One region of the Sphaerisporangium dianthi genome, then DNA from elsewhere that is predicted to be linked to it. Evidence: riboswitches for the same ligand, from Rfam matches in the RefSeq annotation. Region 1 holds a riboswitch; the other holds the start of a gene.

Region 1 (15,155 bases):
GACGGCGTGATCGCCGCCGTGCTCCCCTACGACGCCGGCGTCGGCGCCGCCGAGGCGGTGGACCTCGGGGAGGTCTGCCTGCTGCCGGGGCTCGTGGACAGCCACGTGCACGTCAACGAGCCCGGACGCACCCACTGGGAGGGCTTCGCCACGGCGACGAGGGCGGCGGCGGCGGGCGGCGTCACCACGATCATCGACATGCCGCTGAACTCCCTGCCGCCGACGGTCGACGTCCCCGCTCTGCGGGTCAAGCGGGCGGCGGCGGCCGGGCAGTGCGCCGTCGACGTGGGGTTCTGGGGCGGCGCGATCCCGGGGAACGCCGCGGAGCTGCGGCCCCTGCACGAGGCGGGCGTGTACGGCTTCAAGTGCTTCCTGTCGCCGTCGGGCGTGGAGGAGTTCCCGCCGCTGGACGCGGACGGCCTGCGCGCCGCCATGCGCGAGATCGCCGCCTTCGGCGGGCTCATGGTGGTGCACGCCGAGGACCCGGCGCTGCTCACCGACCCGGTCGGGCCGACATATCCGGAATTTCTTGACTCGCGGCCGGGGGAGGCCGAGCGGCGGGCCGTCGAGCGAGTCATCGCCGCGGCCCGCGAGAGCGGCGCGCGGGCGCACATCCTGCACGTGTCCTCCGCCTCCTGCCTCGAACCGCTGGAGGCCGCCCGGCGTGAGGGGGTGCTGATCAGCGCCGAGACCTGCCCGCACTACCTCACCATCACCGCCGACCAGGTGCGCGGCCCCGAGTTCAAGTGCTGCCCCCCGATCAGGGACGCCGGCAACCGCGACGAGCTGTGGCAGGGCCTGGCGGCGGGCGTGCTGAGCTGCGTCGTCTCCGACCACTCGCCCTCCACCGCCGACCTGAAGGTCCCCGACTTCGCCGCCGCCTGGGGCGGCGTCTCCTCCCTTCAGATCGGCCTGCCCGCCATCTGGACCGAGGCCCGGGCGCGCGGCCACGACCTGCGGCGGGTGGTGGAGTGGATGTCGGCCGGGCCCGCGGCGCTCGCGGGCCTGCCGTCCAAGGGGCGCATCGCCGTGGGCATGGCCGCCGATCTGGTCGCCTTCGACGACACGGCCGAGTTCACCGTCCAGGCGGCCGAACTGCGCCACCGCAACCCGCTGACGCCCTACCACGGCCGCACGCTGACCGGCGTCGTCCGCGCCACCTGGCTCCGCGGCCGCCCGGTGACCGACACCGCCCCACCCTCCGGAGCGCTCCTGTGACCACCTTCCCCTCCGCCCGCCCCCCGGGGGAACCGCCCGGCCCGCTCGCGGAGGCCCCCGGCCGCGGGGCTTCGGCGCGGGTGGTCCCGGCGGGCGACCACGAGCTGCGCCGGCTGCCCGACCTGGCGCTGCGCCCGTACGGCGGATCCGTCGTGGCGGCGAGCGACGAGTCCTTCGCCGAGCGGCAGGCGCTGATCAGGCCTGGACGTCCCGCGTTCCAGGCGGGGACCTTCGGCGCCCGGGGCCAGGTGTACGACGGCTGGGAGACCCGGCGCCGCCGCGAGCCCGGCCACGACTGGGCCGTCGTCCGCCTCGGCATGCCCGGCGTCGTCCGGGCCGTGGTCGTCGACACCGCCTGGTTCACCGGCAACTACCCCCCGTTCGCGTCGGTCGAGGCCTGCGAGATGGCGGGCCACCCCTCGGTCGCCGAACTCCAGCGGGCGACCTGGGTGGAGATCGTGCCGAAGAGCCCGCTGACCGGCGACACCGCGCACACCTTCCCGGTGTCCGGAGCACGCCGGTTCACCCACGTGCGGCTGAACATCTTCCCCGACGGCGGGGTGGCCCGCCTGCGCGTCCACGGCGAGGTGGCCGCCGACCTCGCCCTGTACGACGGGATGCCCTTCGACCTTGCGGCCCTGGAGAACGGCGCCGTGGTCACCGCCTGCTCCGACGAGTTCTACTCCTCGCCGCAGAACGTCATCGCCCCGGGGCTGCCCCGGCACCAGGCCGAAGGCTGGGAGACCGCCCGCCGCCGCGACGGCGGCAACGACTGGCTCGTGGTGCGCCTGGCCGTCCCCGGCGTCGTCCGCGTCGCCGAGCTCGACACCGCCAACCTGGTGTACAACGCCCCCGGCGCGGCCTCACTGGCGGGGGTCCACGCGAGCCCGGCGGCCGATCCCTCCACCGGCGCCCGCGCGCGGGGCGAGGGCTCCGCGGGCGCGTGGGGCGAGGGCCCCGCGTACGCCCGCGCGCGAGGCGGGGGAACGCCCGGCGAGGACGCCGGCTGGTTCGAACTGCTGCCGCGCACCCCTCTCCAGCCCGACACCCGGCACCGTTTCCGCCTCCCAGGCGACCGCGCCGTGACGCACGTCCGCCTCGACATCCACCCCGACGGCGGTCTCGGCCGCCTCCGCCTCTGGGGCACACCCGCCGGCCCGGGATGACGCGGCCCGCCCGCCACCCCCGCCGGCGGGTGCGGCCCCGGAACATCGCGAAGATCCGGTGATCACGCGGCCCGGCGGAACAGGGCAAGTCGACCAGGGCGAGGCGGCCTCGCGTGGAAGACGGTGGTCAGCTTTCGAGGGACATGTAAAGGCGGGTTCCCTGGGGCGTGAAGCCCACGCGCTCGTAGACGCGGCGTGACCCTTCGCCCGAGTACTCCAGCCACACCGACCGCGCCCCCTGAGCGAACATCGTCCCGGCCAGCGCGGCGGTGACCGCGGAGGCGATGCCACGGCCGCGGAAGGCCGGCCGGGTGCCCACACCCCCCACCTCCGAAGTGCCGACGGCCGGCGCCGAGCACGAGGCGCCGCCCGCGCAGAGCCCGTCGGGCGACCGGACGAAGCGCACCGCCCCGCCGCCCTCCTGGGTGCGGCGCAACCGGGCCACACCTTCCGGGGAGGAGTCGTACATCCCTTCGAACGCCTCCGACAGGGCGGCGTCGACCGACGCGTACTCCTCGTCCGTGGACGGGGTCTCGACGAAGTGCGCGGCCACGTCCGACGCCGGGCGCGCGGCCGCGGCCGGCCCGGGCATCGACGGCATCGTCAGCGTGGCGGGAGTGCAGACCAGATACTCGTGCACCGCCTCCGTGGTGAATCCCGCCTGGCGCAGAACGGGCTCGACAGCGGGCGCGGCGTCCGGCGCGAACTCGAGCCGGGGCTTGAGGCCGCGCTCGCGGAACGCCTCGACCAGCGCCGCGACATCACGCCCGTCCGGCCGGGCGCCGGGCTCGGGGGTCGCGTAGTTGATGTACGGGCTGGTCGTGCCGGGATCGAACCCTATGACGAAGCCGCCGGTCTGGACGGCCGCGGGACGGCGGCGGAGGTTGGCGACGGCGAAACTCTGGACATCGGTGCCCATGGTGATGGTGACCTCACGTAGAAGACATGGTCGAGCGCGCTCCCGTCGCGGCAAGGCGAACGGTGAGCCGCGCAGGCTCTCGTCAGACCCGGCCGTGAGCCGGAGTCATCCCCGCACAGAAGACGGGGGCGGTGCGCCAGGGCACCGCGCGTGGGGCCGCCGCGACAAGGCGGGCCTGGCACTGGTGGCGCCGGTGCTGCGAAGCAGACCGGTCAGTGCCGGCGGCGGCCGCTGAGGGACGCCGAAACCATGGACTTCATTCCTTCGCGTGTGTGCGAACGTGCCGTGTGACGCGACCGACCCTCCCACAGCGCCGACGACCGCGCAACGGGATTTCGCGGCGGGTCACACGGCTCCAGGCAGGGCCGCACCGGCGGTGGGCACGTGGACTCGACGCGCGAGCCCCGGCGGCGCGCCGGGGCTCGCGCGGCGGTCAGTGCCAGATGGTGACGCGGGTGCCGGCGGGGGCCTGGCCGAGAGGGTTCTCGGCCACGACGGCCCCGGTGCCGGCGATCCGGCGGACGCGGACCTTGAAGCCGGCCGCGCGCAGTTCGCCCAGGGCGTCGGTGACCTTCTTGAAGCGGACGTCGGGGATGGCGACGAGGGTCTGGCCGGGCTGGACGTTGTTCGGGTCCTCCCACGGCCAGTGGAAGCCGGTGTCGGGCCCCTTGGAGCAGGTGAGCTGCACGGCCTGCCCGGCGGTCACCTCGGCGCGTGCCGCGGGCACCTGGGCGATGATCGTGTTCGGCTGGGCGTTGTCGGTCTGCTGGACGACCGTCGGGTTGAAGCCCTTCTGCCGCAGGAACGCGTCGGCCTGGTCGCACTGCATGTCGCTGACGTCCGGCATGAGCAACCCGGCGCTCAGGACGAGCTGCACGCGGCTGCCCTCGCGCACCTTGGCGCCGACCTGAGGGTTGGTGCGCATGACCAGGCCGCGCTGGACGGTGTCGCTGGGCACCCTGCTGACCGAGCCGGGAGTGAGCCCGGCATCGGAGATCTTGGCCTGCGCGTCGCCCTGCGAGAGGTTCAGCACGTTCGGCACGGCGATCTTGACCGGCCCGGACGACGGGATGAGCGTGATGACCGCGTCGTTGAGCACCTCTTTGCCCGGCTCGGGGTCGGTGCGCAGCACCTTGTCCTCGGCGAGCTTGTCGTCGTGCTCGGCCGTCCCGATCTTGACCTCGAAGCCCTGCTTCTTGGCCTCGGCCTTGGCGATCGCGATGTTGAGGCCCAGCAGATCGGGGACCTTGGTGTAGCGGCCCTCGGAGAACCACCACCCCGTGCCGGCGATCGCGCCGATCATGAGGACGGCCAGCGCGACGATGAACCAGGTGGGCCGCGGGCCGCGGCGCCTGGCCGGCGCGCCGGCGGTGGCCGGCGGGGCGGTCATCATCTCGGTGCGCGAGTGGACGAGCGTCGGGTTGGCGGGCGGGACGGCGTTCCCGCCGGGCGTCACCCCCGGCTCACGGAGGATCGAGGGCGACGTGGCGCCGGTGGGCGGGCGCTGCGGAGCCATGTCGCGCGGCAGCCCGCGATGGGCCTCGACGGCGGCGACCAGCATGGCCGTGGCGTCGGCCGGCCGGCGGTCGGGGGCGCGGTCGGTCGCCGAGAGCACGAGCGTGTCGAGCGCCTGCGGCGTGTCCGGCACGATGGCCGAGGGCGCGGGCACCCGGTCGTGGACGTGGCGGTAGGCCACCGACATCGGGCTCTCGCCCAGGTAGGGCTGCTGCCCGGTCAGCAGCTCGAACAGCAGCACCCCGGCGGCGTACACGTCGCTGCGCGCGTCGGCCACCCCGGCCGTCACCTGCTCGGGCGACATGTACGCGATCGTGCCGATCATGACGCCGGTCTTGGTCTGGTTGCCCGCCTCGATGGCGCGGGCCAGCCCGAAGTCGACGACCTTCACCCGGCCGTCGTCGGTGAGCAGGACGTTCTCGGGCTTGACGTCCCGGTGGACCATGCCGGCCTGGTGGGCGGCGCCGAGGGCGGCCAGCACCGGGATGAGGATCTCCAGGGCCTCGCGGGCGGGGAAGCGCCCGCGCCGGCGGAGCACGTCCCGCAGAGTGCGCCCGGGGACGTACTCCATCGACAGGTACACGTTGCCGGCGTCGGTGCCCTGGTCGAAGACGTGCACCACGTTGGGGTGCGAGAGGCTGGCGACGGACTTGGCCTCGCCGATGAAGCGACGCACGAAGTCGGGGTCCTCGGCGAGCGAGGGATGCATGACCTTCAGGGCGACCGTGCGGTCGAGCCGGACGTCCAGGGCCAGGTAGACAGCGGCCATGCCGCCCCGGGCGATGCGGGATTCGACCCGATAGCGCCCGTCCAGCAGCCGCCCTAGAAGGGGGTCCGCAACCGTCGTGTCCACGGGAGTGAGTTTACGGGCGGTTTGCCAGGTGCAGGGCAAGCACATCCCAAACCGATGCCGACATGTTCTCCCGTCCCCAAGGGGTCATCGTTGTCACCAGGCGCGCGGCTCGATCGCCGGTGAGGAGGCCTCAGCGTACCGCCGCCGGGGGATCCTGCCCGCGAGGCGCGCCATACGGCCCGCCGTCACGGCCTCGCGCATGGCCGCGGCCATCAGGCCGGGCCGCTGGGCGCGGGTGACGGCGCTGGCGAGCAAGACGGCGTCGCATCCCAGCTCCATGGCCAGCGCCGCGTCGCTCGCGGTGCCGATGCCGGCGTCGAGGATCACCGGGACGGTCGCCGCCTCGACGATCAGCTCGATGTTGTGCGGGTTGCGGATGCCGAGGCCCGAGCCGATGGGGGAGCCCAGCGGCATCACGGCCGCGCATCCCGCCTGCTCCAGCCGCCGCGCGAGCGCGGGGTCGTCCCCGATGTAGGGCAGGACGACGAACCCGTCGGCGACCAGCCGCTCGGCGGCGTCGAAGGTCTCGATGGGGTCGGGGAGCAGGGTGCGCTCGTCATTGATCACTTCGAGCTTCACCCAGTCGGTGCCGAGGGCCTCGCGGGCCAGGCGCGCGGTCAGCACGGCCTCGCCGGCGGTGAAGCAGCCGGCCGTGTTGGGCAGCACCCTGATGCCCCGTGCGCGCAGGACGTCCAGCACCGAGCCTCTGGACGCCGGGTCCAGGCGCCGCATCGCGACCGTGGTGATCTCGGTGCCGGAGGCGGCCAGCGCCTGGTCAAGGACGTCCAGCGACGGCGCCCCTCCGGTGCCCATGATCAGCCGGGAGGTGAACTTCTCCCCGCCGACGACGAACGCGTCGCCGGCGTCGTCCCGGGCCGCCGGGCCGAGGTCGTGCCCCGCCGGCCGGAGGGCGTCGTGGTCAGCCACCCTGCACCGCCGTCAGCACCTCGACGCGGTCGTGCTCGCTGAGCGTGGTGGACTGCCACGCGCCGCGCCGCACCACCTCGTCGTTGACGGCCACCGCGACGCCCGCGGCCGACGAGGTCAGCTCCTGGACGGCCCGCGCGACGGTCGCCCCGTCGGGCAGGTCGCGGGACACCCCGTTGATCATCACTTTCATCGCCGTTCCGGGGCGGCAGAGCCTGGCGTCCGCCAGGGCGCGCGCCCCGTTCCTCCTTCGTTCAACGGTGGGCCTCGGCGAACCGCAGGGGGGAGCAGAGCGCCGCCAGCGGTGCGAGGTCCGGGTCGGGGCCGCCGGACACCAGGTCGGCGGTGAGCGGGGACAGCAGGACGCCGCCGCGGTGGTGGCCGGTGGCCAGCAGGAGCCCGTCCATGCCGCTCGGGCCGATCACCGGGAGGTTGTCCGGCGTTCCCGGGCGCAGCCCCGCCGCCAGGTCGACCACCTCCAGCTCGGTGATCCCGGGCACCAGCTCGCGGGCGTCGCGCAGCAGCTCCCACAGGGCTCCCGCGGTCACCCGCGTGTCGAACCCCATCTCCTCCTGTGTGGCGCCGAGCACGATCTCGCCGTCACCGCGCGGCACGAGGTAGGCGCGAGAGCCGTGCACGATGCCGCGCACGCATCGGCCGAGGAACCCAGGAGCGCCCCGCAGCCGCATGATCTGCCCCTTCACGGGGCGCACGGGCGGGAGCACCTCCGGCGGCAGGCCGTCCAGGGAGCCCGACCAGGCCCCGGCCGCCAGGACGACCTGCTCGGCGCCGATCGCCGCGCCGTCCGCGCACCGGACGCCGCGCACGGCGCCGCCCTCGGAGAGCAGGCCCGCCACGCGGCCGGCGAGCACCCGCGCGCCGCGGCGCGACAGCGCGGCGAGCAGCGCGGCCGTGACGCGGCGCGGGTCCACCCACGCGTCGCCCGGTGCCAGGATGCCGCCGCGCACGGAGGGCGCGAGCATCGGCTCGGCGCGGCGGCACTCCCGGCCGGTGAGCCGTTCGACGGGCAGCGACAGCTTCTCGAGGAAGCCCGCCATCTCCGACAGCGCCGCGAGGTCGTCGGAGCCGAAGGCCACGTCGAGCGTGCCCTCGGCGCGATGGTCGACGTCCATCCCGGACTCGGCGGACAGCTCGGCGGCGAACGCCGGCCAGCGGGCCAGGGAGGCGAGGCCGAGCCGCAGCAGGGGCTCTTCGGTGTAGGTCACCTCGCTGACGGGGGCGAGCATCCCCGCCGCCGCGTGCGAGGCGCCCGACCCGGGCGCCGGGTCGACGACGGTGACGGTGCGCCCGCGCTGGGCCGCGCGCCAGGCGACCGACAGGCCGATGACGCCGCCGCCCACGACGACCACGTCCGAGGAGGAGCCCGCCACGTGCGCCGCAGGCGCGGTCGGCGCCGCGCCCGGGAGGGCGTTCGACACGTCCACTTAACGTCCGCTCCCTTCGCCGGCATGATCCGGATCAGGTTCCTGGCGGTCGAGGGCCGTGAGCCCTCCTCTCAGCCCGGTCTCGCCGGACTCCCGCGCGTGCTGGTCTCCCTAGCCTATTCCTGCCCGAGGGCGGGTGGAGTACCGGCTATTCCTCCCTCCATACGGCTTGGGCACCCGCTTGAGTGGTCTCATCACTGCCTGTGTGGCATAGTGAGCTAATTTGTTACCAAATCGCCGTTGGCGAGTTACCGTGCTGGCCGCTTAGGGTCAGGATGTGAATCATGTCGTGGTGGTGGGGGCCGGCTTGGCCGGCGTGCGGAGTGTCGAAGCGCTACGGGCGCGTGGATACCGAGGTCGCCTCACGCTGATCGGTGAGGAGTCCCATCGGCCGTATGACCGGCCTCCTTTGTCCAAGGCCGTCCTGCTCGGCGATCTCGACTCGACGGTGGTCGACTCCGACCTCGGCGCGCTGTCGGTCGACCTGCGCACCAGCGTCTCCGCCAAGGGGCTGCGCGAGGGCGCCCTGGAGACGACCGAAGGCGAACTGGAGTACGACGGCCTGGTGATCGCCACCGGCGCGTCCCCCATCCGGCTGCGCGGCGAGGGCGCCCAGTACGTCCTGCGCACCATCGACGACGCCCTGGCCCTGCGCGCCGCCATGGTGCCGAAGTCCCGCGTCGCGATCGTCGGCGCCGGATGGATCGGCGCCGAGGTCGCCACCGCGGCCCGCCGCGCGGGCTGCGAGGTGACCGTCGTCGAGGCCGCCGAGTCGCCCCTGGCGACGGCCCTAGGGCCCGAGGTGGGCGGCCTCACCGCGCGCTGGTACGCCGATGTGGGCATCGACCTGCGGCTCGGCGTGATGGTCGGCTCGATCGACCCCGGCGGCCTGACCATGATGGACGGCTCGTGGATCCCGGCCGACGTCGTGGTGACCGGCGTCGGCGTGCGCCCCAACGTCACCTGGCTCGCCGGTTCGGGCATCGAGGTGGACAACGGCATCGTCGTCGACGAGCACCTGCGCACCTCGATGGAAGGCGTGGTCGCGGTCGGCGACTGCGCGAACTGGTGGTCGCGGCGCTTCGGGCGGCGCATGCGGGTCGAGCACTGGGACACCGCGCTGAACGCCCCCGAGACCGCGGTGGCCACCCTCCTCGGGCAGTGCGCCGTCTACGACCCGGTGCCCTACTTCTGGTCCGAGCAGTTCGGCCACATGGTCCAGTACGCGGGTCACCACGACGGGGCCAGGCTGGTCCTGCGCGGCGACCCCGACACCGACCGCAAGTGGGCGGCGTGCTGGTTCACCGAGGACGACCGGCTGGCCGCCATCCTCACCGTCGACCGCCCCCGTGACCTGGTACAGGGCCGCCGCATCGTCGAGGGCGGGCAAAGCCTCGATGTTGATAGGGCGAGCGACCCCTCGATACCCTTGCGCGACTGCTTGTGACCCCCAGCGGGTGTTTGAGAAGAGGCGCGACGTGGTAGTTGTGGTTCCGTGACGCTTTCTGTTGCGCAGATCGACCGTGAAACCGACCAGATGGTGGGAGAGTGGCTCCCCCTCACGGAAGTGGGCAGGCGGCTCGGGCTCAGCACCGGGCGGGCCAAGCAGCTTCTGAAGGACAAGAGGCTCATCGGTGTCCGCCGCGGCGGCTCCGAGCCCGAGGTCCCCGCCAAGTTCATCGCCGGAAACGACGTGATCAAGGGGCTACCGGGCACGCTGACCGTCCTGTCCGACTCCGGCTACGACGACGCCGCGGCCCTGCGGTGGCTGTTCACCGCCGATGACTCCCTGCCGGGAGCGCCCATCGACGCGATCGTCGCCGGCCGGCACACCGAGGTGAAGAGGCGTGCTCAGGCGCTCGCTTTCTGACGCCAGGCTCTACCTCTGCACCGACGGCCGCCGCCGCCAAGGCGATCTCGAACCCTTTCTGGACGCCGTCCTCGCCGGGGGCGTGGACATCGTGCAGTTGCGCGAGAAGGGCCTCGAGGCCCGCGAAGAGCTCGCGCTGCTCGAGGTGTTCCGCGCGGCCTGCGACAGACACGGAGCCCTGCTCGCCGTCAACGACCGGGCCGACATCGCCTACGCCGCGCGTCCCGACGTGCTGCACCTCGGCCAGGACGACCTTCCCGTGGCGGTCGCGCGCGACATCCTCGGGCCGGACGTCCTGATCGGCCGCTCGACCCACAGCGAGGCCGAGGCGTCCGCGGCGGCGGTGGAGGAGGGCGTCGACTACTTCTGCTGCGGGCCGATCTGGCCGACGCCGACCAAGCCCGGCCGCTTCGCGCCGGGCCCCGGCCTGCTGAAGCACGCCGCGGCGCTCGGCGCCGACCGGCCGTGGTTCGGCATCGGCGGCGTCGACCTCGGCACGCTGGACGAGGTGATGTCCTGCGGGGTGACGCGCGTCGTGGTGGTGCGCGCCATCACCGAGGCCGAGGACCCCGGAGCCGCCGCCGCCGAGTTCGCCCGCCGCCTCGCGGCGGGCTGAGGCCTCAGCTGCGGCGGGCGGTGGCGGCCACGGCGAGCTCCTGCAGGGCCTCGCGTGCCTCGCCGGTGATCGGCGCGTGCCTCAGGGACGCCAGCGCGTCGTCCAGGTAGCGCTTGATCATCTCTTCGCTCGCCGCGAGGGCGCCGGTGTCCGCGATGATCGCGCGCAGCCGCTCGACGCCGTCCTCTTCCAGCTTCGGGTCGCCCAGCAGGAGGCGCACGTCGGCCGCCTGCTCGGGCGTCGCCTGCGACAGCGTGCGCGCGATGAGCATCGTGCGCTTGCCCTCGCGCAGGTCGTCGCCGGCGGGCTTGCCCGTCTCGGCCGGGTCGCCGAACACTCCGAGCACGTCGTCGCGGAGCTGGAAGGCGATGCCGACCTTCTGCCCGTAGTCCACGCACAGCCGGTCGATCCACGGCTCCGGCGCCCGCGCGCCCAGCAGCAGGCCCAGGCGCAGGGGCTGCTCGACGGAGTACTTGCCGCTCTTGTGCAGCGCGACCCGCAGGGCGCTTTCGAAGGTGCTCTCACCGTGGGCCTGCTCCAGCAGGTCCAGGTACTGCCCGCACATCAGCTCGGTGCGCATCAGGTCGTGCACTCCCTCGGCGGCGCGCAGCGCCTCGGCCGGCAGGCCGCTCGTCCGCCACATCTCGCTCGACCAGACCAGCAGCAGGCTCCCGAGCAGCACGGCGGCCCCCTCGCCGAACTGCTCGGCCGACCCCTGCCACCCTGACTCCTCGTGCAGCGCCTGGAACCGGCGGTGCGCCGACGGCCTGCCCCTGCGCATGTCGCTGGCGTCCATGACGTCGTCGTGCATGAGCGCGCTGGCCTGCAGCAACTCCAGCGAGGCGGCGGCCGCGAAGATCGCCGGGTCGTCGCCGCCGCCCGCGCCGCGCCAGCCCCAGTAGCAGAAGGCCGGACGCAGTCGCTTGCCGCCCGCGAGGAAGTCCTCGGCGGCCGTGAGCAGTGGGCTCAGCTCCGGGCCGCTGACCAGGGGACGCTGCCGGTCGACGAACGCCCGCAGGCGCTGGTCCACCTCGGAACGGAACGCGTCCGACAGGGCGAAGGAAGTGGTCATCAGAAGCCTCCGAGGAGACCCCCGCCTTCAGGCGGGGGAAGAATCGGACCCCTGCGCCGGCAGGTCAGGGGCTGGCGGTTCGCCGTCGGGTGAACCGTTGCATCGAATGCGTGTGCGATCCGTGACCGACCGTGAATATGATGCGGGGCGTGGCGCAGATGGTGAAGCGGGCCTACAAGTACCGCTTCTATCCGACTCCCGAGCAGGCATCGGAGCTTGCCCGGACGTTCGGCCGTGTCCGCTACGTCTACAACAAGGCCCTTGCCGAACGCTCCCGCGCCTACGCCCAAGAGGGCCGCAAGGTCTCCTATGCGGAGACCTCGGCGATGCTGACGGGGTGGAAGCGTGCCCAGGGGCTGGAGCTCTTGTCGCAGGTGTCGTGTGTGCCGTTGCAGCAGGCGCTGCGGCACCCGCAGGCCGCCTTCGCCGGTTTCTTCGCCAAGCGGTCGAAGCATCCGGTGTTCAAGTCCCGTAAGAGGTCGCGGGCGTCGGCGGAGTACACCCGCTCGGCGTTCCGCCGGCGGGACGGCGAACTGTTGCTGGCGAAGATGGACGCGCCGCTGGACATCGTGTGGTCCAGGCCGCTGCCCGCGGGTGCGCAGCCGTCCACGGTGACCGTCTCCAGGGACGCGGCCGGGCGCTGGTGGGTGTCGATCCTGGTGGAGGAGACGATCCGGCCGCTGGATCCGGTGGAGGCCTGTGTCGGGGTGGACGCCGGGATCACCTCCCTGGTGACGCTGTCCACCGGGGAGAAGATCGCCAACCCCGGGCATGGGCGGGCCGACCGGCGCAGGGACTTCCTGCACAAGTTCTCGACTCGGCTCGTCCGTGACGACCAAACGGTCGTGATCGAGGATCTGGCCGTGCGTAACATGGTCAAGAACCGCAGCCTGGCGCGTGCCATCAGCGACGCCTCCTGGCGGGAGTTGCGCGCGATGCTGGAGTACAAACCGGGTTGGTACGGGCGGCGGCTGGTGGTCGTGGACCGCTGGTTCCCCTCCTCCAAACTGTGCTCGGCCTGCGGTGCCCTGCGACAGTCCATGCCGCTGAGGGTGCGGGAGTGGGCCTGTGCCTGCGGCGTGATCCATGACCGGGACGTCAACGCCGCCACCAACCTTCTCGCCGCCGGGCTGGCGGAGAGGTGAAACGCCTGTGGAGCTGATGTGAGACCTCAAGGAGACTCCTCTCCGGCGGGCGGTCGGTGGTGAAGCAGGAATCCCCTCCTTCATCTCAGAGAGGGGAGCAGTCAAGCTCTGAGATTAACGGCCGTACAACGGGCAGCCGATCTGCGACCCCTTGTGTGATCGACGTCATGAACGCGGAAGGGTATTTCCGGCGCACGCCGGTGAGCTGCGACCACCTGGCGCCGGTCGTCCGGGACCGGTCCTACAGGCTGTTGACGATCGTTGTGGTGATGTGGCAGGACTCGCTTGGGCCGTGAGGTGCGGCGCCGTGGCGCGACGCGGCGCGGCGTCCGCGGCCCCCGCGCGGACCGCACGTTGGCGATCGGTGCGGAGCGGCCCGGACCTGTAGCCTTGGAGGCATGGCTTTGGGTCGTCCATCCGTCCTGCCCGACCGTGTCCCGACGGTTCGGGAACTGCTCGCCTCCGGGCAGCGCTCGTTCTCCTTCGAGTTCATGCCCCCGAAGAGCGACGAGGGGGAGCGGCAGCTGTGGCGCGCGATCCGCGAGCTCGAGGGGCTGCGCCCGACGTTCGTCTCGGTCACCTACGGCGCCGGAGGCTCCACCCGTGACCGCACGGTCGAGATCGTCGAGCGGCTCGCCCATGAGACGACGCTCACCCCCGTCGCCCACTTCACCGCGGTCGACCACTCGGTGCGCGAGCTGCGCCACCTGGTCGGCAGGTTCGCCGGGGCGGGGGTGCGCAACATCCTGGCCGTCCGGGGCGACCCGCCCGGCCGCGACCCCCTGGACGAGTGGGTCAAGCACCCCGAGGGCGTCTCCTACGCCGAAGACCTCGTCCGCCTCATCCGGCAGGCGGGCGACTTCTGCGTCGGGGTGGCCGCCTTCCCGTACCGGCACCCGAGGTCGCCGTCCGTCGAGTCCGACGTCGACTACTTCGTCCGCAAGTGCCGGGCGGGCGCCGACTACGCCATCACGCAGATGTTCTTCCGCGCCGACGATTATCTGCGCCTGCGCGACCGGGTGGCCGCGGCCGGCTGCGACACGCCGATCATCCCGGGCATCATGCCGATCACGCAGCTGAGCACCATCGCGCGGTCCGAGAAGCTGTCAGGGGCGCCGTTCCCCGCCGAGGTGGCCGGGCGCTTCGAGGCGGTCGCCGACGACCCCGCCGCGGTGCGCCGCCTCGGCATCGAGCACGCCGCCGAGCTGTGCCAGACCCTGCTCGACGAGGGCGCGCCCGGCATCCACTTCATCACCTTCAACCGGTCGAGCGCGACCCGCGAGGTCTACCAGGCCCTGTCGCCCAGCCCCGTCCCCGCCAGCGCCGTCTGAGATCTCCCCCGGCGGCCGGCGTCCCTCCCCAGGGTCGGCGCCGGCCGAGGCCGTGACGGCCACCCGGTGAGAGCGGGTGGGCGCGTGGTCAGGGCATGGGCTGGAGGGGCAGGGTGGCGCCGACGATGGCGTAGTGCTCGTATCCGCCGGGGAAGACGTACATGCCGATGAGGTCGACGAAGCCCAGCCGCTGGTAGAGGTGCCGCGCGGCCGTGGGCTGGTCATGGGTGGACATCACGGCGGTGCGCTCGCCGCGGCCCGCGCACAGGCCGTGGACGAGCCGGCGGCCGACGCCCTTGCCCTGGTACTCGGGGCGCACGTGGATCTCGGCGATCTCGAAGGCGTTCTCGAACCACGCGGCGGCGGTGGCCGGGCCCTCGCGCTCTTCCAGCGAGCGGCGCACGACGTCATGCCACCATTGGCCGGGCGAACCGTGGAAGCCGTACCCGAAGCCGACGGCGACGCCGTCGGTGGTCTCGGCCACAAGGCACGTGAACCGCGGATACGTCGCGTGGTTGCGCATGATGCTCTGCCGGCCCGTGAGCTGGTCCGTCGGAGGGCGCATCGCCACCGTGTATATGTCGATCACGGTGTCCAGCGAGGCGGCGAACTCCTCCGGACCGGCGTGTCGCAGTTCGATCACTTCTCGCACACTAGCAGCACGGGTATCGGCCGCGCCGGGGTCACTCCACCTCGGTGGGCGTGCCGCCGGTGACGCGCAGCAGCTCGTCGTAGGTCGTCGGGAAGATGGTGTGCACATGGCCGGCCGCGGCCCACACGACCTCGTGCTTGGCCAGCCAGGTGTCGACCAGCGTGCGGATCGGCGCGGGATGGCCGACCGGGGCGACCCCGCCGATCGCCTGGCCGGTCGCGGCCTTGACGAAGTCGGGCGAGGCCCGCTTGACCTTCGCCGCGCCGACGAGCCGCGCGATCAGCGCGGTGTCCACCCGGTGGGCGCCGCTGGTGAGCACCAGCAGCGGCTCGCCGTCGGCGTCGAAGACCAGGCTGTTGGCGATCGCGCCGACCTCGCACCCCAGCTGCGCCGCGGCGGCGGCGGCCGTCGGGGCGGGCTCGGTCA
Region 2 (15,155 bases), on a different contig from region 1:
CTCGATCTCGATGTTCGCGCCCATCTTGTTCAGCTCGCCCGCCAGCGCGAAGCGGCCGTCGAAGATGCGCTCGTGGATGTAGCTCGCCCCGTCGGCCAGACAGGCCACCGTCATGATCGGCGACTGCAGGTCGGTCGCGAACCCGGGGTAGGTGTCGGTGATGACGTTGATCGGGCGCAGCGGCCGGTCGCGCCGCACGTTCAGCACCGCGCCGTCGGTGGAGAACTCGACGCCCATCTGCTCCAGCTTCCAGCGCACGACGCCGAGGTGCGGAAGGGAGGCGCCGACCAGGTTGACCTCGCCGCCGGTGATGGCCGCGGCCATCGCGAACACGCCGGCGTCGAGCCTGTCGGGCATGACGCGGTGCTCCACGGCGGTGAGCTCGTCGACGCCCTCGACGGTGATGAAGCCGGTGCCGCCGCCGCTGATGCGGGCGCCCATCTTGGTGAGCATGTCGATGACGTCGAGGACCTCGGGCTCAAGGGCCGCGTTCTCGATGACGGTGGTGCCCTTGGCGAGCGCCGCCGCCATGATGAGGTTCTCTGTGCCGGTGTGGGAGGGCGTGTCGAGGTAGAGCGGGGCGCCGGTGAGGCCCGCGGCCTTGACGTGGATGACGCTCTCGCCCTCGTCCACGACCGCGCCGAGCCGCTTGTACCCGAGGTAGTGGAAGTCGAGGTTGCGGCTGCCGAGGTTGCAGCCGCCGACACCCTCGATGACCGCCTCGCCCAGGCGGTGGAGCAGAGCCGGGACGAAGAGCACCGACCCGCGGAACCGCCGCGCGATCTCGGCGGGCAGCACCGGGTTCGTGAGACGTGAGGCGTCGATGACCAGCGTCTGCTCGGTCTCGTGCAGCTCGACCTTCGCCCCCACGGCCTCGGCCAGCTCCACCGCCCGCCGGACGTCTTCGATGATCGGCACGTTGCGCAGCACCGTGCGGCCCTCTGCGGCCAGCAGCGCCGCGCCGATCATCGGGAGCACGGCGTTCTTCGCTCCCTGGATGAAGGCGGTTCCACGCAGGGCGTTGCCACCGCGCACGCGGTATCGAACCATATGTAGGGGCTCCTCGGAATCTGGTTAATGACGCGTCTGTCGAGCGGACGGCGGCAAGTTATCCGCCCACAGTAGCTCTTACGGGATGCTCGCCCGGCCACTTTGACGCCACTCCGCTGCCCCGTGAAGCGCTGATCATTCAGCGTGCGGACGCGTTCGCCGAGAAGTTCGGCGAAGCGGCGTGCAGCAGGGTGTTGGCGCGCTGATCGACGAACCGCGTCACCACCTGCTGGGCGTACCCGAACACCATGGCCCACACCAGGATCGAGGTCTGAGAGCTGAGGCCGCCGAAGCCGGGGACGAAGCCCGAGTTGAGGATCAGCAGCCCCACGATGGCGGTCGCCACACCGGCTGGAGCCTTGAGCAGGTTCTGGGCGACCGCGAGGGAGTAGCGGGTGGACAACTCGGAGCGGGTGGACAGGCTGGTGGCCGTGGCGAGCGCCGCGCCGAGCATCCCGACGAGCGCGACGAGCGGGACGTCCCCGTGGGTGGGCGCTCCCGCGCCCGTCGGGCACGCCTGGCTGCCCATGCCGCGCGGCCCCAGGGCCGCGAGCAGGGTCCCGCCGCCGCACATGGGGATCGCCGTGGGCCAGATCGCCCCGATGGTCACCAGCCCGGCGACGATCACCGTGAGGAAGGCCACCCCGCCGAGCAGCAGGTTGCGGAAGCTGCGCACCCGGCCGCTCTCGATCGACGCCATGCTGTACGCCGCCCTGAGCACCGCCTGCAGCAGCGACCGGTCGTGCTCGCCGATGTCACCCGCGGCGACGCGCGCGGTGAGGCCGACGAGCCGCGCGTCGTCGGCGGGCAGGTAGGCGCGGCCGGTGGCGAGCACCTCGGGGGCGCGCGCGTTCAGCTCGCCGGCCGGGAGCAGCCCGTAGAGCAGGATGGTGGCGCCGTAGATGTTGGACCAGGCCGCCTCGATGGCCTGCCCGGTCAGCCAGCGCCGCCAGCCCTGCCGCTCCTGCGCGTATCTCGCGGCGGCCCGCAGGTGGCGCTCGATGGCCTTGTGCAGCAGCCGCAGGCCGGGCTCGGCAGGCCTGGCGGCCAGGCACCGGCCGGCGTCGGCCTGGATCTCCTGGCCGCGCGAGGCGATGTGCACCCGCCACACCCCGGGCCAGCGCAGCACGTCCTTCTCGCCCATCCCGGTGATGTCCGCGAGTCCGCCCGAGTCCGCGAGTCCGCCCGAGTCCGCGAGTCCGCCCGAGTCCGCGAGCCCGCCCGAGTCCGCGGGGTCGCCGGGGTGCGCGGCGTCGCCGCGATGGGCGTCCCCGTCGGGCGCTCGGCCGTCAGGGGCGTCTCGTCCGTCACCGGACGCCTCGCCCGATCGCACGGCCGGGTCGGCTGCCATACGCTCCTCCAGGGTTCGCCCGTCCCCCTGGGCTTATCGCGACCCGCCGCCCTGGCGCTACCGTTTTGCGATCATCTGTGGGTCAGGCGCGGGCCGCGATGTCGGACCGGTGGTGGGAGCCGCGCAGCGTGACCAGCTCCACCTGGGCGTACGCGGCGGCGCGCGCCGCGGCGACGTCCGCGCCGGTGCCGACGACATTGAGCACCCGCCCGCCGGCCGACACGACCCGCCCCTCGGAGTCCAGCGCGGTTCCGGCGTGCAGGACGTAGGCGTCCTTCACGGCCGGGTCGAGACCTTCCACGCGGTCGCCCTTGACCGGGTCGGCGGGGTAGCCCTCGGCGGCGACGACCACGGTGACGGCCGCGCCGTCGCGGAAGCGCGGCGCCGGGTGCGAGGCGAGGGCGCCGGTCGCGCAGGCGAGCAGCAGCCCGGCGAGCGGCGTGTCGAGGCGGTCGAGCACCACCTGCGTCTCGGGGTCGCCGAAGCGGGCGTTGAACTCGATGACCTTGGGCCCGGCCTGGGTGAGGGCCAGCCCGGCGTACAGCACCCCGGTGTAGGGGGTGCCGCGCCGCGCGAGCTCGCCGATGGACGGCAGGACGACCTCGGCCATGACCTGCTCGGTGAGGCCGGGGGGCGCCCACGTCAGCGGCGTGTAGGCGCCCATGCCGCCGGTGTTCGGGCCCGCGTCGCCGTCGTAGGCGCGTTTGAAGTCCTGGGCGGGCTGGAGCGCGACGGCGGTCGTGCCGTCGCACAACGCGAACAGCGACACCTCGGGGCCGTCGAGGTACTCCTCGACGACGACGCGCCCGCAGGCCGCCGCGTGGGCGAGCGCCTCGGCACGGTCGGAGGTCACCACGACGCCCTTGCCGGCCGCCAGGCCGTCGTCCTTCACGACGTACGGCGCGCCGTACGCGTCCAGGGCGGCCTCGGCCTCCTCGGGGGTGGTGCACACCCGGGCGCCCGCGGTGGGCACGCCGGCGGCCACCATGACGTCCTTGGCGAACGCCTTGGAGCCCTCGATGAGGGCGGCCTCCTTCGACGGCCCGAAGCAGGGGATGCCCGCGGCGCGGACGGCGTCGGCCACCCCCGCCACCAAGGGCGCCTCCGGCCCGATGACGACGAGCTCGGCGCCCAGCCGCTGGGCCAGCGCCACGACCTGCTCGGGATCTGTGGGCACGACCGGGTGGAGCGCCGCCACCGCGGCGATGCCCGCGTTGCCCGGAGCACAGTGGAGGTCGGACACCGCGGGGTCCAGGCCCAGGGTGCGGCACAGGGCGTGCTCGCGGCCGCCGCTACCAATCACAAGAACGCGCACGTGGGGAGTCTACGGGCCAGTTCTGGGGTCACCGGACGCCGCGGTCGTCACCGCAGGTCGCGCCCATGGGGCCGTGACGGGGAACGATGAAGGGCCGGTGTTCACAGGCCGGACCCCGGCCTTTTGTCGACTTCTACATGATCGGGCGATCGCGCGGGGATGTAAGCTGAGGGCTGAAGCCTGCCCGTGGTACGTTTGGGCGGCTTTGGGCCGTCTCTCGAGAGATTGGAGGTGGAATCGGGATGACATCTGGTGATCCCAGCAGTACGTGCTCGCGCACGTACATCGTGCGCAGACCCGACCACTCCAATCCGGTGTCCGACTGAGAGCCACACGCCTGCTCTTCCCTGCGACGTTCGTCGCTTCATCTCGTTCTTCGCGCGTGGGTTCCCGATGTCGGGCGGGAAGGGACCGCCATGCGCTCGTCCACGCTTTTCCAGCGGATCAACCTGCACCCGCGCACCACTCACGTACGGCTTCGCACGTCGATGCCGGTCAGCGCGGTGCGCCGCGAGCAGGTGAACGGCCGCTGCGTTCCGCCGAGTGACTCACTGGTGCAGTACGGCGCCTACATCGCCGGCAAGCGCGTCCACGTCTCCGGCATCCCGGAGGCCGTCGGCCTGGTCCGCGAGCACAACGCCGCCTCCGAGACCGGTGGCGCCTACGTCTGGGTCGGGCTGCACGAGCCCGAGGCTCCCGAGGTCGAGTGGCTGGCCGAGGTCTTCGGCCTGCACCCGCTGGCCGTGGAGGACGCCATCAAGGCGCACCAGCGGCCCAAGGTCGAGCGTTACGGCGACTCGCTGTTCGTCGTGCTGAAGACCATCGCCTATCTGGAGCACGATGAGCTGACCGCCTCCAGCGAGATCATCGCCAGCGGCGAGATCATGGTGTTCGTCGGCCCCGACTTCGTGGTCACCGTGCGCCACGGCGAGCACTGCCCGCTCGCGGACGTGCGCGGCCGCCTGGAGGACAAGCCCAAGCTGCTCTCCCGCGGCCCCGCGGGCGTGCTGCACGCCATCGCCGACCACGTCGTCGACAGGTACCTCTCGGTCGCCGACCAGATGCAGGCCGAGCTCGAAGAGGTCGAGGCGGCCGTCTTCGCCGATGTCAGCTCCCGCGACATCGGCCGCATCTACCAGCTCAAGCGCGAGATGATCGAGATGAAGCGCGCGGTGACGCCGCTCCAGACGCCGCTCGGCGCCCTGCCGCAGCGCCGCATGATCCCCTCCGACATGCGCGAGTACTTCCGCGACGTCGTCGACCACCTCTCACGGGTCTGCGAGCAGGTCGAGTCGTCGAACGAGTTGTGCAACTCCATACTGCAGGCGGCCCTGGCCAGGTCCAACGCCCTGGCGAACGAGGACATGCGCAAGATCTCCGCGTGGGTGGCCATCATCTCGGTGCCCACGATGATCGCCGGCATCTACGGCATGAACTTCACCCACATGCCCGAGCTGAACGCCGCCTGGGGCTATCCCCTCGTCATCGGCGTCATGCTGGTCATCTGCTCCGTGCTCTATCGCGGCTTCCGCCGCAACAGCTGGCTCTGACCGCGGCCCGGCCGTCCGAGGACGGCCGCGGGCCGCTCAGGCCCGGACGCGCCGCCCCCGACCGGCTCCCGCGCTCAGACGGGCCAGGTCTCCTGGCGCCAGGCGGCGTCCCAGAACATCCACTCGTAGCGTGCCGTGGTGACGAAGTGCTCCAGCGCGCGGGCGCGCTGGCCGCCGGTCGCCTCCGCCCCGGCGCGGTCGGCCACCGACACCACCCGCCGCACCACACTCTGGAAGGCCTCGTCTCCGTACGCGGCGATCCACCGCCGGTACAGCGGGTCGGGTGACGATTCGGCCAGCAGCGCCTCGCCCACGCGGGCGTAGATCCAGTAGCAGGGGAGCACGGCCGCCAGGCCGTCCAGGAACGACCCGCCGTAGACGGTGGCCAGCAGGTAGCTGGTGTAGGCGCGGGTGGCCGGCCCGACCGGCAGGTCGGCGGCCTGCCCGGCGGAACCGCCGAGGTCGGCCATGAACGCGGCGTGCATCTCCTGCTCGGCGGCGATGGCGCCCACGGCGTCGCTCGCGAAGGCCCGCACGTCGTCCTCGTCCGGCGCCCTGGCCGCGCACACGGCCAGCGCCCGGGCGTAGTCGCGCAAGTAGTGCGAGTCCTGCACGACGAAGTGCCGGAAGGCCGCGCGCGGCAGCGTCCCGTCCACCAGCCCTCTGATGAACGGGTGGTCGAGGATCGCCTTGTAGGTGGGCGTGATGGCCTCCCACAGCTCTTCGCTGTAGGGCCGCGGACGCTCCCCCGAGACGGTGGGCTCGGACGTCACCATGGAACAACTCCCTACGCCGGCATGACCCGGTCAGGTTCGAGCGGTCTGCGGCCGCCTCAGCCGCACTCTCAGCCCGATGCGCCGGACTCCCGCGTTCTACTCGTCCGGTCGAGCTTAGGCCGTCGGCGCCGGCGAGCGGGAACGCCCGCGCTCCCGGCTCCGCGCGAGCTCGGCGAGCCGGCTTGCGCGGGGCGGGGTGCGCGCGGCCGGGAAGGCGCCCCGGAAACGTCGGTGCTGAGCCATAAGCTCCGGGGGCATCCGGAGATGTTCGGTTCGGTCGTGGCCCCGCGAGGCGTCGTCCATCGTGCGTTCGGCACCCCTTCACCCCACCAAGAGAGAAGTCGATGCTGTCTTTCGCCACCATCACCCGCACCGCCCGCGCGGCCGCCAGGCCCGCGCGCGCCGCCACGCCGAAGGCCAGGCAGACCCGGCTGGACGAAGAGCTTCTCGGGCTGCTGGTGACCACCTGGGCCGTCCGCACGGGACGCACCCCGCCGCGGCGCCCGCCGCACCAGCTCACCGCCGAAGAGCTGATGGACTTCTGGGCCGACGACGAGACCGCCACCGACAGGAATGCGAGATGAGCCAAGCGCCGCCACGTCGTCCCCGGAGACCGCGCCGATGCCCGCCGAACGCTCCCTGACCCCTGCGCCGCCCGTCCCCCCGAGCCGGCCGGGCGGCTCTCCGGCGCTGCTCAGGGGACGATGCGAAGTACCGGGCGCTGGTCGCGGATCCCGAGCAGTTCGCGGACACGGGGGAGGTGCCAGGCGAGCTGCGCGGCGAGCGCGGGCATGGTGAGGCCGGTCTCGGCCGCGGCCAGGTCGAACGCCTGGCGGAGCAGCGCGGGGTGCTCACCGGGGTAGCCGGTGATGGGCTCGCCGGCGAAGCCCGGCTGGTCGCGCAGGACGGCGAGCCGCTGGTAGGCGCGCCCGGCCGACGAGTCCGACAGCAGACCCACCTCGCGGCAGCGGTAGAGCAGCGAGTCGACCGAGACGCCCCAGGTGTTCTTCAGCTCGGCGAGCCTGCGCAGGTCGAGACGGCGGGGCAGTTCGGGCATGATGCTGTCGCGCGGGGTGAGGAACTCGGCGGCGAAGGTGTCGGCCTCGCGTTCCTGCTGGACGTCGCCCGCCGCCGTGTCGCCGTGCAGCACGAGATGGCCGAGCTCGTGGGCGGCGGTGAAGCGATAGCGGTGGATGTCGTCGAAGCGGTTGGCCGTCAGCACGACGATCGGCCGCGGCAGGTGCGAGGTGGAGAACGCGTCCACCGTGGTGGCGTCCTCGTCGGGCGGGGGAAGCACCACGACGATGCCGTGCGCCTCCATGTGGCGCACGAGGTGGCCGATCGGCCCGGTGCCGAGCGACCACCGGCCGCGCAGGGCCCGAGCGGCGGCGGCCGGGTCGCGAGAGGGCTCGATCCCCGTGTGCACCTCGCCGGCGGAGAACCCGGGCAGGTCGACCAGGGGAAGCCGGACGCGCTTCTCCAGCGCGTGGGTGAGCTCCCACACCTGTTCGACGAACGCGACCGCCTTGGCCCGCTGGTGCACGCGGGTGGAGCGCAGGCTGCGGAAGTGCGCCGTGGAGCCGTCGAGCTTGCCGTGCGGCCGTCCCGACAAGAAGAACGCCGGGGGGACGTCGAGGGCGTCGGCGAGGCGCGGGATGTGGTCGGGACGCGGGTGGGTCATGCCGGTCTCGTACTGGCCGATCGCCGCCGGGGTCACGCCGACGCGCTCGGCGAGGTCCTTCTTGGTCATCCCGGCGAGCCGTCGCGCCTGGGTCAGTCTGGCCTGGTCGAAGCCGTCGGCCACGGCCTGCGGGCTCGGTTCGCCGCCGGGGGTGCCGCGCCGTCTCGCCGGGCGCCGGCCCCGGCCGCCTTCACGGTCATTGATCGTCGTTCTCACGGTCGTCGGTTCGCCGGTTCGTCGTCGTGGTGAGGATGCGGTGTGGTCGCGGGCCGAGCCCGGGTGGTGGTCATGGTGAGGATGCGGTGGTCACGGGCCGGGCCGGACCAGTGCTGGTCGCGGCAGGCCGGTGCTGTGGTCGCCGGTCAGGCACGCTCTGCGGCATCGGCGGACGGAGGCTCGACGCCATGTTCGCCATGTTCGCCGTGTTCGCCGTCCGCGGGGAACGGCCTGCCGTTGGCGCGTTCAGTCTCGGGCCGGCTGCTGAGGGGAAGGCCGGGCTCGGCGATCTGGTCGAACCGCGACGCCAGGTCGGGCTCGGCGGCCGGGACGCTCTGCGGGACCCACGGCAAGGCGGTGAGCAGCGGGATCTGCTCGCAGTGGACCCAGTGGACGCGGCCCATGTCGTCGATCAGCTCTGCCTCGCCCCAGTAAAGCTTCAGGAGGCTGGCCTGGGCGTTCGCCGCGTAGGCGACGGGGATGAGTCGCGTGTCGGCGGGAAGCCGCGCGAGCAGGGGGCGCGCCTCGGCCAGCTCGCGCAGCCCGGCGGCCTCGCCCTCGTCGTCCCCATCGAGGTCCAGCACCTCCTGGTGGTAGCGCGTCTTGGGGCCGAACCGGGTGAACAGCTCACGGACCAGCGCCGACACCCGGCCGTCGCCGACCCGGGCCTCGCTGATCGGCGTGGTGTCGTCATCGGCGTAGCGGAACGGCAGGAGCAGGTTGCCGTCGAGCACGACGAGGTGGTGCGGCGAGCCGTGCGGCCGGACCACCTGGAACCCCGGCTCGTTCCTGAACCCGTCGACGAGGGCCTCGTAGCGCCGGGCCATCAGCGTGGACCCGTAGGCGTACCGCTTGTCGCTCCTGGAGGACTTCTGGGCGTCCTGCGCGTTGCCCGCCGCCTCCAGCAGGGACGCGGCGAGCCGGCCGCGCACCGCCTCGGCGCGCTCGCCGAAACGCTCGACGGCCCACGCCGACATCTCCGCCTGCATCGCTGACCTCCCGTGAGATCGGATCGTACGGGCCGCGGACGTCCCCGCCTCGCTGCGCGGGGCGCCCTTTGTCACTTCAGTTCCTCGCACCATACTCCCGCCGGCACTGCAGTTGATATTGGGACGCGCGGGAAAAGCCGGACGCCGGACGCTCGACCCGGGCGGGCGCCGGAGGTCAGACGGGGGGCGGTGACGCAGGGCGGCGCGGGTCAGGCCGGAGGGTGGGGCGGGGGGCGGAGGCAGGCCGGGGGCGGCGGGGGTCAGGCGGGGGTGGGGCGCAGGGCGGCGGTGGGCTCGGGGAGAGGGAGGCCGCGCCGGCTCCACACCTCGCGCATCCGGTCGGGGTAGTCGGTGACCAGCCCCGCCACGCCGAGGTCGATCATGCGTCCGGCCTCCTCGGGGTCGTTGACCGTCCAGACCACGACCGGCAGCCCGGCCGCCGCCGCCCCGGCCATCAGCCGCTCGTCGACCAGGACGCGGTCGGGGGACAGGGTGGTGGCTCCGATCGACGCGGCCGCCGCCGCGACGTCCCCGCCGAAGTCGGCGACGTGGTCGACGGTGAGCCACTCGGGCGTGAGCGTCGCCTTCTCGACCAGGGCGTAGCGGGCGGCGATGAGGCTCTCGGCGGCGCGCAGCACCCGCCAGTCGAAGCTGAGGATCGCCGCGCCGCCCAGCCGGCCGTGCCGGTCGAGCTCGGCGACCACCAGTTCGGTGAGCTCGAGCGGGTCGCCCGACAGGTCGGGCCTGGTCGGGTCGGACTTCAGCTCGACGTTCAGCCGCACGTCGTCGCCGCCGTAGGCGTCCACCAGGGCGAGGACGGCGCCCAGCGTCGGCATGCGGGTGCCGGGGATGGGGACCTGCGTGCGCGCGAAGGGGTCTGAGGCGGACTTCGGGTGCCGCACCCCAACGTCCAGCGTGCGCAACTGCTGCAGGGACAGCGAGCGGATCGGCTTGCCGACGTAGGGGAACTCGGGGTCCCCGGGGATCGCCGGGCCGGTGTCCGTGCTGGTCACCGGTGACACCGTCAGATCATGAGTGAGCACGAGCCGGCGGTCGGCGCTCAGCGCGACGTCGAACTCGATGGCGTGGACGCCCAGCCCCAGCGTGTAGGCCATACCCGGGAGGGTGTTCTCCGGGCGCAGGCCCCGTGCCCCCCGGTGGCCGTGTATCTCAACCTGCACAATGGCGCACCCTATCGTCCGCTTGCCCCGGCCCTCTTCAGGCGGGGCCGGGGAAAGCGCTCCGGACGGGGCCGCCGCGCGCCCCGGGAGGCGCCGGGGGCGCCGCCGGGCGGGGCGGGCCGCCCGGCGGTGTCCTCAGGTCGTGGGGCTCGGAGATCAGATCAACGGGCGCAGGGAGAGGGTCTGGGTGCGGCCGGGGCCGACGCCGATGGCGGAGATGGGGGCGCCGCTCAGTTCCTCCAGCGCCCGCACGTAGTCCTGCGCGTTCTTCGGCAGGTCCTCGAACGACTTGGCCTCGGTGATGTCCTCCTGCCAGCCCGGCAGCTCCTCGTAGATGGGCTTGGCGTGGTGGAAGTCGGTCTGGGTCATCGGGATCTCGTCGTGGCGCACGCCGTCCACCTCGTAGGCGACGCACACCGGGATGCGCTCCAGGCCCGACAGCACGTCCAGCTTGGTGAGGAAGAAGTCGGTCACGCCGTTGATGCGCGTGGCGTAGCGGGCGATGATCGCGTCGAACCAGCCGCAGCGGCGGTCGCGGCCGGTGGTGACGCCGTACTCGCCGCCGGTCGTGCGCAGCCAGTCGCCCATCTCGTCGGTGAGCTCGGTCGGGAACGGGCCGGAGCCGACGCGCGTGGTGTAGGCCTTGAGGATGCCGATCACGCGGGTCAGCCGGGTCGGCGGGATGCCGGAGCCGATGCACGCCCCGCCGGAGGTCGGCGAGGATGAGGTCACGAACGGGTAGGTGCCGTGGTCGATGTCGAGCAGGTTGCCCTGGCCGCCTTCGAGTAGGACGACCTTGCCCTCGTCCAGCGCCTTGTTGAGGATCAGCGAGGTGTCGGCGATGTGCGGCTTGAGCCGCTCGGCGTAGCCGAGGTACTCCTCGAGGACCCGCGCGGGCTCGATGCCCCTGCGGTTGTAGACCTTGGTCAGCACCTGGTTCTTCTCGTTCAGGGCGACCTCGATCTTCTTGCCGAGGATGCCGGGGTCGAGCAGGTCCTGGACGCGGACGCCCATACGAGCGATCTTGTCGCCGTAGGCGGGGCCGATGCCGCGGCCGGTGGTGCCGATGCGGGCCTTGCCGAGGTAGCGCTCGGTGACCTTGTCCAGTGCCTTGTGGTGGGGCATGATCAAGTGCGCGCTGGCCGAGATCAGCAGCCGGTCGCACGTGATGCCGCGCTCGCGGAGCCCGTCGATCTCCGACAGGAGCACCCCGGGGTCGATGACGACACCGTTGCCGATCACCGGGACGACCTCCGGCGAGAGCACTCCGGTGGGCAGCAGGTGCAGCGCGTACTTCTGGTCGCCGATGACCACGGTGTGGCCGGCGTTGTTCCCGCCCTGATAGCGGACGACGTAGTCCACCTCTCCGCCGAGCAGGTCGGTGGCCTTACCCTTGCCCTCATCGCCCCATTGGGCGCCCACGAGAACGACAGCCGGCATGGTTAACTCCCGCGCACCAAAAACGAAACCCCTGGCGCAAGCGCGACAGGGGCTCTTGCGTTGAGAGACTACCCGAGCATGCTGATGCCGCCCAAGCGCGACTTACTGGGGACTTTCTAGGAGTTCAGTGCCTTTACCGCCGCCGGGCTGCTGTCGCGGAGGAATTGGGCGCATCGCTCGGCCTCGTCCTTCTCGCCGATCGCCTGGGCGGCTCGCGCGAGCGCGTTGAGACAGCGCAGGAACCCCTGGTTCGGTTCGTGCTCCCAGGGGATGGGGCCGTGGCCCTTCCACCCCGCCCTGCGCAGCTGGTCCAGCCCTCGGTGGTAGCCGGTGCGGGCGAAGGCGTAGGACGTCACGGCGTGTCCGGCGGCGAAGTACTCGTCGGACAGCGCCGCCCATGCCGCCGGGTAGGCGGGGAAGCGCGCGGCGACGTCACTGGCCTGGGCGCCGGCTTCCAGCGCTTCCCTGGCTTCCGGGTTGTCCGGCAGGTGGGTCGGCGGTGGCCCGGCGATGAGGTTCTCGTGCGTTTCCATGAGCACAGTCTTACCTGTGCCGGGCCTCCGTGGTCATGCCCCCTGCCGCGATACGTGGGGAAGCCGCTGATTGTCGGCTACGGTGAAATGGTTGCGGACGCAATCACAGCCCGATCGCCGCCCCCGTACAGCCCGATCGCCGACGCGCGCACGGTCCGATCACGAGCACAGGCACGGTCCGATCATCAACCCGGGCGCCGCCCGGTCACCGAGGCGGGCACCGCCCCGAGGATCCGAGAAGGAGCACCCGCCGTGACCCTTTCCGCCTCGCGGCGCGCCGCTTCCCTGCTGGTCGTGGCGCTGACGGCCGCCGTCCTGGCCGTCGTCACGGCCTGCGGCGGGACCGTTCCCGGCCATGGGAACGATGCGGGCACGACGACTTCCCCCGGCGGCCAGGGCGGCGCGTCCGCCGGTCACGGCCGGACGGTGGTGTCGCTGACCTTCGACGACGCCTGGGCGACCCAGACGGTCGCCGCGGACCTGCTGCGCGCCCACCACCTCGTGGGAACGTTCTACATCAACAGTGGCTTCCTCGGCCGTCCCAAGCGGCTCACGCGCACGCAGGTGGAGGCGCTGGCGCGCGCGGGCAACGAGATCGGCGGGCACACCCTCACCCACCCTCGGCTGCCCACGCTGAGCAGGGCCGCCCAGCGCCACCAGATCTGCGACGACCGGCGCGCTCTGCTGGCCATGGGGTTTCGGCCCCGCTCGTTCGCCTACCCCTACGGCATGTACGACCGGACGACCATCGCCGTCGTCCGCGGCTGCGGGTACGACAGCGCGCGCAGGTCGGGCGGCCTGGCCGGCCCCGCCGACCGCTGCACGCAGTGCCTGCGGGCGGAGGACGTGCGGGCGACCGGCCCGTACGAGCTGCGCACGACGCCCGCGGTGCGCCGGTCGATGACGCTCGACGCCCTGACGTCGTACGTGCGGCAGGCGCGGGAACGCGGAGGCGGCCTGGTCGCCTTCCAGTTCCACAACGTGTGCGACGGCTGTGACGAGTGGGGCGTGCGGCCGGACGTCCTCGACGGCTTCTTCGGCTGGCTGGAGGCCCAGGGGGTGACGGTGCGCCGGTTCGGGGACGTCGTCGGCGGCTCGCTGCGCCCCATGCCGCGCGCGGCCGCGCGCGGCATGGCGGTCAGCGCAGGCGCCTGAGCAGGGCCCTGGCGCCGCGCCGCGCGGAGATCGGCGGCCGGGGGGCTTTCCCCCGGCTCGCGCTCCCGTCCGCCCCGCCGTCGTCGGCGGCCGCGCCCTGCCCGGTCATGGCGGTGAGCCGGCCGGTCAGGCGGGCGTTCTCCGCGCGCAGCCTCGCGATCTCGCGGGTGAGAGCGGGGTCGTCCACCTTGCCCCGCTTGGGCGGCTGCGCCTCGGCCGCGGGGAGGAAGCCCAGCGTCCTGCCGTCCATCCACCGCGTGCCGGACACGTCGTCGACCGCGGCGTCCAGCGGCTCCGCCTCGTCGCGCACCAGGGCGGCCCTCGCGAACGCGCCGGTGTGCTCCAGCCGGGCCGTGACCACCTCGTCTTCCTCGTCGAGGGCCACGCTGACCAGCCCGTATCCCTGCTCGGACGCCTGCTGCACGAGCCGCCGGAGCGTCTCGGGGCCGGGCACCCACCCGGCGGGGCAGAACATGCGGTAAGGCACGGGGGCCGCCGTGCCGGGCGTCTCCGCGGCGAACCGCACGCGCGGGTCGCCGCGGTACAGCCCGCGCACCATCACCAGGTCCAGGCGCGGGCTGTCGAGCGGGTTGCGCCGGTCCTCCCGCGCCTCGTCCCACGGCCCGACCAGGGTGATCCGGATGTCGTTGAGCGTGCTCGCGAGGAAGCCGTCCACGGTCGCCCGCAGGTCGTCGTAGGTCGCGCCCTCCGCCTCGACGACGACCTCCACGTACGGCACCAGCCACTGGCGGCGGGGATGGGTGCGCAGCCACCGCATGACCGGGATGTGGTCGGGAACGAAGACCTGGTTGTAGCGCCGGACCTGCTCGCCGTCGCGCATCATCATCGACGTGCCGAGGTGGCGGCTGCGGGCCTCGGGCGCCAGGACGAACGCGGCGCCCGCCTGTGCGAGCCGGTAGCCGAGCTCGGTGTCCTCGCCGAGGACCAGGCCGGTGTCGAGCGGGCCCGCCTCGCGCAGCAGGCGGGCGTTCACCGACGCGGCGTTGGTCACGTGGACGCGGTAGGCGGCGTCGCCGGCTGTGCGGAGCCCGTCGGTCCGCTCGGCCAGGTCGACGATCCAGCTGTGCGGCTCGCTCGCCGCCTCGTCGAAGAGCTTCTCGGTGGCCGCCGCGCTGACGGCCGCGTGCACCTCGGCGGGGCCGGGCCCGCCGGGCCGGTGGTCGACGTACCGCACGTACCCCATGACCACCAGGTAGTGGGCGAGGTGGTGCCAGCGCATGTGCGCCTCCACCTCGTCGTGGAAGGTCACCATGTCGGCGTCGAGCCAGTGGACGACGTCCCCGTCGGCGACGGCGAGCCCGGCGTTGCGGGCGTCGGAGCGTCCGCGCGCCCCGGGCTCGGTGGTGATCAGCCGGGTGTTCTCCGGCCTGATCTCCGGCAGGCGCAGCGCCGGGGAGGTGCCGTCGTCGACGACCACGACCTCCGTCAGGTGCCGGGGGTAGCTCTGCGCCGCCAGCGCGGCGAGGGTCAGGTCGAGCTTGTCCTGGTGGCCGTAGGCGGCGATCACCACGCTGACCGGCAGCCGGGGCGTCCACGCGCCGGGCTCCGGAGGCGTGAGCGTCCCGTAGTCGTTGTGCCGGATCCGTGGCTGGGCCCCTCGTGCGTGCCCGGTCGGCTGCTGCGTCACTGCTCCCACTCCATCAGTCGGCTCGGCCGGAATCCCCGCCACTGTTCCTTGGCCCTGGCCAGGAAGTAGCCGATCGGCTCCTGCCAGGTGTGCCTGCCCCGCGCGGCCCTGCGGGCCACGAATCCCAGGCCGTGCGTCCGGTAGATGCCGCCGCCCGCCCGCAGCAGATCCTGGAAGAACTGCACGTCCACCGCGCGCGGCACCGGGCGGAAGCCGCCGAGGGCCTCGAACGCCGAGCGGGCCACGACGAACGTGCCGCCGGCCACGTGG

The links. Region 1 has a riboswitch for thiamine pyrophosphate ahead of thiO (glycine oxidase ThiO). Riboswitches for the same ligand answer to the same signal wherever they lie in the genome.
Region 2: linked by a shared signal. The riboswitch ahead of tenA (thiaminase II) and the one ahead of thiO (glycine oxidase ThiO) in region 1 are both predicted to bind thiamine pyrophosphate.

The regions. Positions count from the first base shown of each region.
Region 1 is NZ_JBHSFP010000009.1:16,041-31,195, reverse strand. It holds gene allB (allantoinase AllB) at 1-1,218, shown strand, start outside; gene alc (allantoicase) at 1,215-2,384, shown strand; gene ACFO60_RS15530 (GNAT family N-acetyltransferase) at 2,512-3,303, opposite strand; gene pknB (Stk1 family PASTA domain-containing Ser/Thr kinase) at 3,737-5,671, opposite strand; gene ACFO60_RS15520 (thiazole synthase) at 5,765-6,598, opposite strand; gene thiS (sulfur carrier protein ThiS) at 6,591-6,791, opposite strand; gene thiO (glycine oxidase ThiO) at 6,853-8,043, opposite strand; TPP riboswitch at 8,038-8,150, opposite strand; gene ACFO60_RS15505 (NAD(P)/FAD-dependent oxidoreductase) at 8,321-9,490, shown strand; gene ACFO60_RS15500 (Rv2175c family DNA-binding protein) at 9,539-9,913, shown strand; gene thiE (thiamine phosphate synthase) at 9,891-10,529, shown strand; gene ACFO60_RS15490 (polyprenyl synthetase family protein) at 10,534-11,601, opposite strand; gene ACFO60_RS15485 (RNA-guided endonuclease InsQ/TnpB family protein) at 11,751-12,746, shown strand; gene metF (methylenetetrahydrofolate reductase [NAD(P)H]) at 13,145-14,077, shown strand; gene ACFO60_RS15475 (GNAT family N-acetyltransferase) at 14,166-14,720, opposite strand; gene ACFO60_RS15470 (YbaK/EbsC family protein) at 14,761-15,155, opposite strand, start outside.
Region 2 is NZ_JBHSFP010000018.1:84,894-100,048, forward strand. It holds gene murA (UDP-N-acetylglucosamine 1-carboxyvinyltransferase) at 1-1,050, opposite strand, end outside; gene ACFO60_RS24335 (hypothetical protein) at 1,190-2,401, opposite strand; gene purD (phosphoribosylamine--glycine ligase) at 2,484-3,716, opposite strand; gene corA (magnesium/cobalt transporter CorA) at 4,133-5,266, shown strand; gene tenA (thiaminase II) at 5,341-6,042, opposite strand; TPP riboswitch at 6,034-6,145, opposite strand; gene ACFO60_RS24355 (hypothetical protein) at 6,387-6,626, shown strand; gene ACFO60_RS24360 (helix-turn-helix domain-containing protein) at 6,737-7,939, opposite strand; gene ACFO60_RS24365 (hypothetical protein) at 8,086-8,928, opposite strand; gene ACFO60_RS24370 (glycerophosphodiester phosphodiesterase family protein) at 9,189-10,109, opposite strand; gene ACFO60_RS24375 (adenylosuccinate synthase) at 10,266-11,549, opposite strand; gene ACFO60_RS24380 (DUF3151 domain-containing protein) at 11,666-12,082, opposite strand; gene ACFO60_RS24385 (polysaccharide deacetylase family protein) at 12,335-13,237, shown strand; gene ACFO60_RS24390 (glycosyltransferase family 2 protein) at 13,221-14,885, opposite strand; gene ACFO60_RS24395 (glycosyltransferase) at 14,882-15,155, opposite strand, start outside.